2 regions of the Streptomyces sp. NPDC101178 genome follow, and region 2 is predicted to be linked to the other one. Evidence: riboswitches for the same ligand, from Rfam matches in the RefSeq annotation. Region 2 holds a riboswitch; the other holds the start of a gene.

Region 1 (3,479 bases), on a different contig from region 2:
GGTGCTGGTGGAAGACCGGGTGGGTCAGGATGTCGTCGGAGCGCAGCAGCGCCTCGGGCAGCGCGTCGGCGGCCGAACCGTCCAGCGCCTCGATGTCGGCGTCGGCGCCGAAGGCGGCCCAGACGGCGGAGAGCTGGGCCCGGGTGGTGGTCTCGTCGCAGGCGACGGAGACGTGGTCGGCGTCGACGCGGCGGAGGTTGACGCCGCGCTCGCGGGCGTCCGCGACGATGTCCGCGGCCTTGCCGGGCACCTTGACGGTCAGCGTGTCGAAGAAGTCGCCGTGCACGACGTCGGCGCCGGCGGCACACAGGCCCTCGGCGAGGATCGCGGCGTAGCGGTGGGTGCGGCGGGCGATCGTGCGCAGCCCGTCGGGGCCGTGGTAGACGGCGTACATCCCGGCCATGACGGCGAGCAGCACCTGTGCCGTACAGATGTTGCTGGTGGCCTTCTCGCGGCGGATGTGCTGCTCGCGGGTCTGGAGGGCCAGGCGGTAGGCCTTGTTGCCGTCGGCGTCGACGGAGACGCCGACGAGGCGGCCGGGCAGGGAGCGGGCGAACTTCTCCCGGACCGCCATGAAGCCGGCGTGCGGCCCGCCGAAGCCCATCGGGACGCCGAACCGCTGGGTGGTGCCCACCGCGATGTCGGCGCCGAGCGCGCCGGGCGAGGTGAGCAGCGTGAGGGCCAGCAGGTCGGCAGCGACGGTGACGATCGCGCCGAGTCCGTGGGCCTGTTCGATGACGGGCTCGATGGCGCGGACGGCACCGGAGGCGCCCGGGTACTGGAGCAGGACGCCGAAGACGCCGCGCTCGGCGATCTCGGCCGGGATGCCGTCGCTGAGGTCGGCGACGACGACCTCGACGCCGGTCGGCTCTGCGCGGGTCTGGATGACGGCGATGGTCTGCGGCAGGGTGTCGGCGTCGATCAGGAAGACGCCGTTCTTGACCTTGCCGACGCGCCGGGCGAGCGCCATGGCCTCGGCGGCCGCGGTGCCCTCGTCGAGCAGGGAGGCGCCGGAGGTGGGCAGTCCGGTCAGGTCGGCGACCATCGTCTGGAAGTTCAGCAGGGCCTCCAGGCGGCCCTGGGAGATCTCCGGCTGGTACGGCGTGTACGCCGTGTACCACGCCGGGTTCTCCATGACGTTGCGCAGGATGACGGGCGGCGTGAAGGTGCCGTAGTAGCCGAGACCGATCATCGGGGCGAGCACCTTGTTGCGGTCGGCCAGCGACCGCAGTTCGGCGAGCACCTCGGCCTCGGTGCGGGCCGAGGGAAGGTTCAGGGCCTCCGCACTCTTGATCACGTCGGGCACCGCGGCGGCGGTCAGCTCGTCGAGGGAGCCGTAGCCGACCTGGGCGAGCATCTTCGCCTGGGCCTCGGCGTCGGGCCCTATGTGGCGCTGCTCGAACGGAATGCCCTGCTCCAGCTGGGAGAGCGGAGTGCGACGGGGGGTCATGGTGGAGGCCTCCTGGTCTGTCACGACCTGCGAGGGGCACCACGGCGCGGGTGCCCGAACGGCCTCCCCCTCTGTCATCTCAACCTGAGAGCTTCACCGGCGCGCCCGGAGGCGTGCCGACTTTCACCGTCGGTGAGGGTCGGATCCGTCCCGGCATCTGCCGGCACGAACCCGCCCTGCTTTCCAGAGTGACCTCGTCCGTGCGGTACGGGGGCCTGAGAGATTCCGGGGAGGATTTGCTCCTTCGGCGCCTCCGGATTCTGCACCGGAGGACTCTCCCGCACGGGGTCAGCAGCCACCTGCCAGCCTACCAGCGGCCATCCCCGTGGAGTCCTCGAGTGGCCGACGCCACGGATCTGCACTTGTCTGGTGCTGGTGGAGCGAGAGGGACCCTCGTGAAGCGGCCGGGGAAACCCCTTGAGCAGAAGCGACCAGTGGGAGGCCACGTGCAGACCGACATCGATCCGCGCCGCCTGATCGGCCGCAAGGCGTTCGATCGCAAGGGCGCCAAGATCGGAACGGTGGATGAGGTCTATCTCGACGACGCGACGGGCGTCCCCGAGTGGGCGGCCGTCCGCACCGGCCTCTTCAGCCGGGACGCCTTCGTCCCGCTGGAACCCAGCGAGTTCGTCGAGGACACGCTGCGGGTCCCCTTCGACCGCGCGCTGATCAAGGGCGCCCCGGACTTCGGCGTCGGCCGGCACCTCTCCCCGGAGCAGGAGCTGCAGCTCTACCGCCATTACGGGCTTGACTCCCCGCCCGCCGAGGAGACCGGACCCGACCGTGACTTCGGCAGGCTGGCGGGCCAGGAGGAGTAGTCGACCGGGTCGCGCACCAGCGGCATGGGGTCGGCCGGGCTCAGCTCCGGGTCGTCGATCCGGAACGTGACGACCCGGCCGACCGGGCCGCCGGGCTCCTCGAACCGCACCGTCACCCGCCCCACCCCGCTCCCCTGCACCCAGCCGTGTCCGTGCACCGCGTGGCGGACGTCGTGTCCGGCGGGCCAGCGCCGGGCGGCGAACTGCTCGGCGCTCTCGGGCTCCTCGTCGACCGGCTTCCTGTCGTCGTCCGCGACCGGCTTCTCGGGCGCCTCCGCCAGCTCTCGGGCATCCGCGGCCTGCGCGAACAGGTCCTCCTGCGTGAAGTCCGCAAGCCCCGTGACGCCAACGCCGAGCAGCCGTACGCCGCCGGTGGTGTCCACCGCCTCCAGCAGCCTCGCCGCCGCCTCACGGACCACCGTGGGGTCGTCCGTGGGGCCTCGAAGCGTCTCGGAGCGGGTCAGGGTGGAGAAGTCGTAGCGGCGCACCTTCAGCACCACCGTGCGCCCCGACCGGTCGGCGGACCGCAGCCGCTCCACGCACCGCACGGCCAGCCGCTCCACCTCGGCACGCACGCGCACCCGGTCGTGCAGGTCCACGTCGAAGGTGTCCTCGACCGATACGGACTTGGCGTCCCGCTCGGCGACCACCGGCCGGTCGTCGAACCCCAGCGCCATCCGGTAGAGCCCGTGGCCGTGAGCCTTGCCGACCAGCCGTACGAGCTCCGCCTCTCCGGCCTCCGCGAGGTCGTGGACGGTGGTCATGCCGGCCCGCCTCAGGTGGTCGCCGGTGGCGGGCCCGACGCCGGGCAGCGTCCGTACGGACATGGGGGCCAGCAGCTCGCGCTCGGTGCCCGGCTCTATCAGCACCAGCCCGTCCGGCTTGGCCTGCTCTGAGGCGATCTTGGCGAGCATCTTGGAACCGGCGAGACCGACCGACCCGCTCAGCCCGGTCACCTCCCGGATGGCCGTACGCAGCCGCTCCCCCGTCATCCGGGCCGACACCGAGTCGTCCGCCACCCCGCCCGCCTCCAGGTCGACGAAGGCTTCGTCCAGGCTCAGCGGCTCCACCAGCGGCGAGAGCCGCCCGAGCAGCTCCATCACCTGCTCGCTCACCGACCGGTACAGCGGGAAGCGGGGCACCAGATAGGCGGCGTTCGGCGCGAGCCGCCGGGCCTGGGCCGTCGGCATCGCGGAATGCACGCCGAGGAT
Region 2 (3,479 bases):
AATTCTCCTGTACGCGGGGGAGTGCTGATGAACGGTGGTCTTACGGGGTGAGACGGAGGTACGTCACTTCCGTGACGCCCGGGTGGAGCGAGAGGCCCGGTTCCTTCCGGGATATCACTTCTGGCGCTTGTAGAACGGCAGCGCGACGACCTCGTACGGCTCGTGCGTGCCCCGGATGTCCACGCCCACGCCCCCGGTGCCCGGCGCGGCGAAGGCCGCGTCCACGTACGCCATGGCGATCGGCTTGCCGAGGGTGGGGGAGGGGGCTCCGGAGGTGACCTCGCCGATCACCTTGCCGTCCGCGACGACGGAGAAACCGGCTCGCGGGACCCGGCGGCCCTCGGCGATCAGGCCGACCAGCTTGCGCGGCGGGGCGCTCTCGGCGCGCTCGGCGGCGGCCTGGAGCGCCTCGCGCCCCACGAAGTCGCCCTCCTTCTCGAACTTCACGACCCGGCCGAGGCCCGCGTCGAACGGGGTCAGCGCCGTCGTCAGCTCGTGCCCGTACAGCGGCATGCCCGCCTCCAGGCGCAGCGTGTCCCGGCAGGAGAGGCCGCACGGGATCAGGCCGTGCGCCTCGCCGGCCTCGCTCAGCGCGCGCCACAGCCGCTCGGCGTGCTCGGGCGCGACGAAGAGTTCGAAGCCGTCCTCGCCGGTGTAGCCGGTACGGGCGATCAGCGCAGGCACCCCGGCGACCGTGCCCGGCAGGCCCGCGTAGTACTTCAGCCCATCCAGGTCGGCGTCGGTGACGGCCTTCATGATCGCGGGCGACTCCGGACCCTGGACCGCGAGCAGCGCGTACGCGTCCCGGTCGTCGCGCACCTCGGCGTCGAAGCCGCCGACCCGCTCGGTCAGCGCGTCCAGCACGATCTGCGCGTTGCCCGCGTTGGCGACGACCATGTACTCCGTCTCGCCCAGGCGGTAGACGATCAGGTCGTCCACGATCCCGCCGTCCTCCTGGACGATCATCGTGTAGCGGGCCCGGCCGTTGCCGACGGTGGCGATGTTGCCCACCAGCGCGTAGCTCAGGAAGGCCGCGGCCTCGGGACCGGTGACGGTGATCTCGCCCATGTGCGACAGGTCGAAGAGCCCGGCCCTGGTCCGTACGGCGTTGTGCTCGTCGCGCTCACTGGCGTACCGCAGGGGCATGTCCCAGCCCGCGAAGTCGGTCATGGTGGCGCCGAGCGAGCGGTGCAGCGCGTCGAGGGCGGTGAGACGGGGGGCAGTGCTCATGGGCATGGCTCCAGGGCATGACGACGTCAGGACGGAAATCCTCCCCATCTGTCATCGGAACCTGAGAGGTTCGCCGATAGCCCCTGCCGGGGTATGCCCCGGGTAGCGGGGCGCCCTGGTCACAGGGCTCGGCTTGCACCTTGGGTGGAGCCGCCGGAGCGGCCCGCTTTTCAGATCTGCCTCATCCACGCGGTACGGGGCCTGAGAGATTCAAGGGAGGATCTTGCTCCTTCGGCGCCCGGCTCACACTGTGGCCGGAACTCTCCCGCGCGGATTCGAACGGCCGGTATGCAGTTGGCGCGGTCATCATCGCACGCATTGCGCCCCCGTGGGGAGGCCGGTCCACAACGGGTGGATGAACGGCGATGACGGTTGTGGAGCCTTGCCCTTTCTTTACACTTCAGGATCAGGCGTGGCCGGCCCGACAGCAGGGGGATGGGCGATGACGTTGCAGCGGTCGGTACCGACCGCGGGACTCGCGGACGGCGCGATGCCCGCACAGCCGGGCGCCCCCGCGCGCGAGCTGCCCGAGCGGGCCGGAGCGCCGGTACGGGAGCCGGCCGCGGCGCCCGGCGCATCCGTACAGGAGCTGCTCACCGCGCCCGCGCCGGGGGTACGTGATCTGCGCGGGCGCGCGGACCACACCCCGTACAGCCTCGATTTCACCCCCGGCGACATCGTGGTCGTCTCCGGGCTGCCCGGCGGCGGCAAGTCCACCATGATCCGGCGTGCGGTGGCCGGCCACGCCATCGACTCGCAGAACACCCGCGACCGCTGGGCCGCCGCCCTGCCCCGCTTACTCCCGTACGCCCTCTACCGCCCCCTGGTCCGCGCCGCCCACTACCTCGGGCTCTGGGCCGTGCTGCGCTCCGGCGCCTCGGTCGTCGTCCACGACTGCGGTACGCAGACCTGGGTACGGAACTGGCTCGCCCGGCACGCCGCGCGCCGGGGCCGCACCCTGCGCCTGCTCCTGCTGGACGTGGACCCGGAGACCGCCCGCCAGGGCCAGCGCGAGCGCGGCCGGGGCGTCTCCGGTTACGCCTTCGCCCGGCACCGGCACGCGGTGGGCCGGCTGATCCGCGACACCGAACGCGGCGCGCTGCCCGTCGGCTGCGCCTCGGCGGTGCTGCTGGACCGGGAGGCCGCGACCGCGCTGGAGCGGATCACCTTCACAAACGCCCACGACCCGGCCGACCACTCCGGTTAGGGTTCTGGCCGGAACAACGCCAGCGACGACAGCCGAGAGAGGCACAGAGGCAGTGGAGATTCCGGCACCGGCCCAGGCGCACCCCCAGCACGCGTGGCCCGCCAACGAGCTCGAAGAGGTCCTGACCGCCTCCCTCGGCATCGCCGACGCGGGCGGCCGCCTGGTCGAGGTGCTCGGCCGCAGCTCGGTCTGGGTGCCGCTGCCGAACGGCGGCTCGCCCGCCAGCGCCGACCTGGACCTGCCGATGATGGACATCGACGGCGCCGCGTACGTCCCCGTCTTCAGCTCCGAGGGCCAGTTCCTCAGCTGCGTCGGCAGCCACATGTCCTTCGCCGTCGCGCCCGCCCGCGACTTCGCCCGCGGCCTGCCGCCGCAGGTCGGCATCGCGGTGAACCCGGGCGGCGCGGTCGGCATCCCGCTGCCGCCGCCCGCCGTCGCCGAGCTCTGCCGGGCCGGGCGCACCGCGCTGGACGGTCCCGCCAGCGGCGGCCGGGTCAAGCTGTACGAACCGGACTGGCAGCACGACCCGGTCGACTTCCTCACCGCCGTCTCCGCCGAGTTCGAGGCCACCGGCGTGGTCTCCACCGCCCGCCGCGCGCTCGCCAGCATCGAGGGCGGCGACCCGGTCCTCTTCGTCGGCGTCGAGTTCGCCACCTGGGACGGCGCGGGCCAGAGCGCCCCGATGGAAGCCCTGGGACGGGCGCTCGGCCGCGTCGAGGTGCCCTGGCCGGTGAACCTGGTCCTGCTGGACGTGGCCCAGGACCTGGTCGGCGACTGGATGCGCGAGAAAGTACGCCCGTTCTACCGGCGCGAAGGCCACTGAACGTACGGCGCGAAAGCCACCGGGCATACCGGGCGAAAGCCGCCGGACGTGCGGCGCGAAAGCCACCGGACGTACCGCGCGAAGCCACCGGCCGCGCGGTGATCGCGGGCGCCGGCCGACCGTGGCGTCAAGTCGGTGTCAGAAGTGGCGCATAAGCTGGTTTGATGGCGGGGCCGCTCCCGTGTGCCCGGGAGCGTCGACGGATCGATGAGGGGCGGG

The links. Region 2 has a riboswitch for glycine ahead of gcvT (glycine cleavage system aminomethyltransferase GcvT). Riboswitches for the same ligand answer to the same signal wherever they lie in the genome.
Region 1: linked by a shared signal. The riboswitch ahead of gcvP (aminomethyl-transferring glycine dehydrogenase) and the one ahead of gcvT (glycine cleavage system aminomethyltransferase GcvT) in region 2 are both predicted to bind glycine.

Annotation. Positions count from the first base shown of each region.
Region 1 covers NZ_JBIWOZ010000013.1:9,159-12,637, reverse strand. The annotation lists gene gcvP (aminomethyl-transferring glycine dehydrogenase) at 1-1,450, opposite strand, end outside; glycine riboswitch at 1,644-1,741, opposite strand; gene ACIRR8_RS29285 (PRC-barrel domain-containing protein) at 1,897-2,268, shown strand; gene ACIRR8_RS29280 (DNA polymerase IV) at 2,190-3,479, opposite strand, start outside.
Region 2 covers NZ_JBIWOZ010000002.1:276,510-279,988, reverse strand. The annotation lists gene gcvT (glycine cleavage system aminomethyltransferase GcvT) at 115-1,230, opposite strand; glycine riboswitch at 1,411-1,508, opposite strand; gene ACIRR8_RS05395 (AAA family ATPase) at 1,673-2,437, shown strand; gene ACIRR8_RS05390 (enhanced serine sensitivity protein SseB) at 2,490-3,260, shown strand.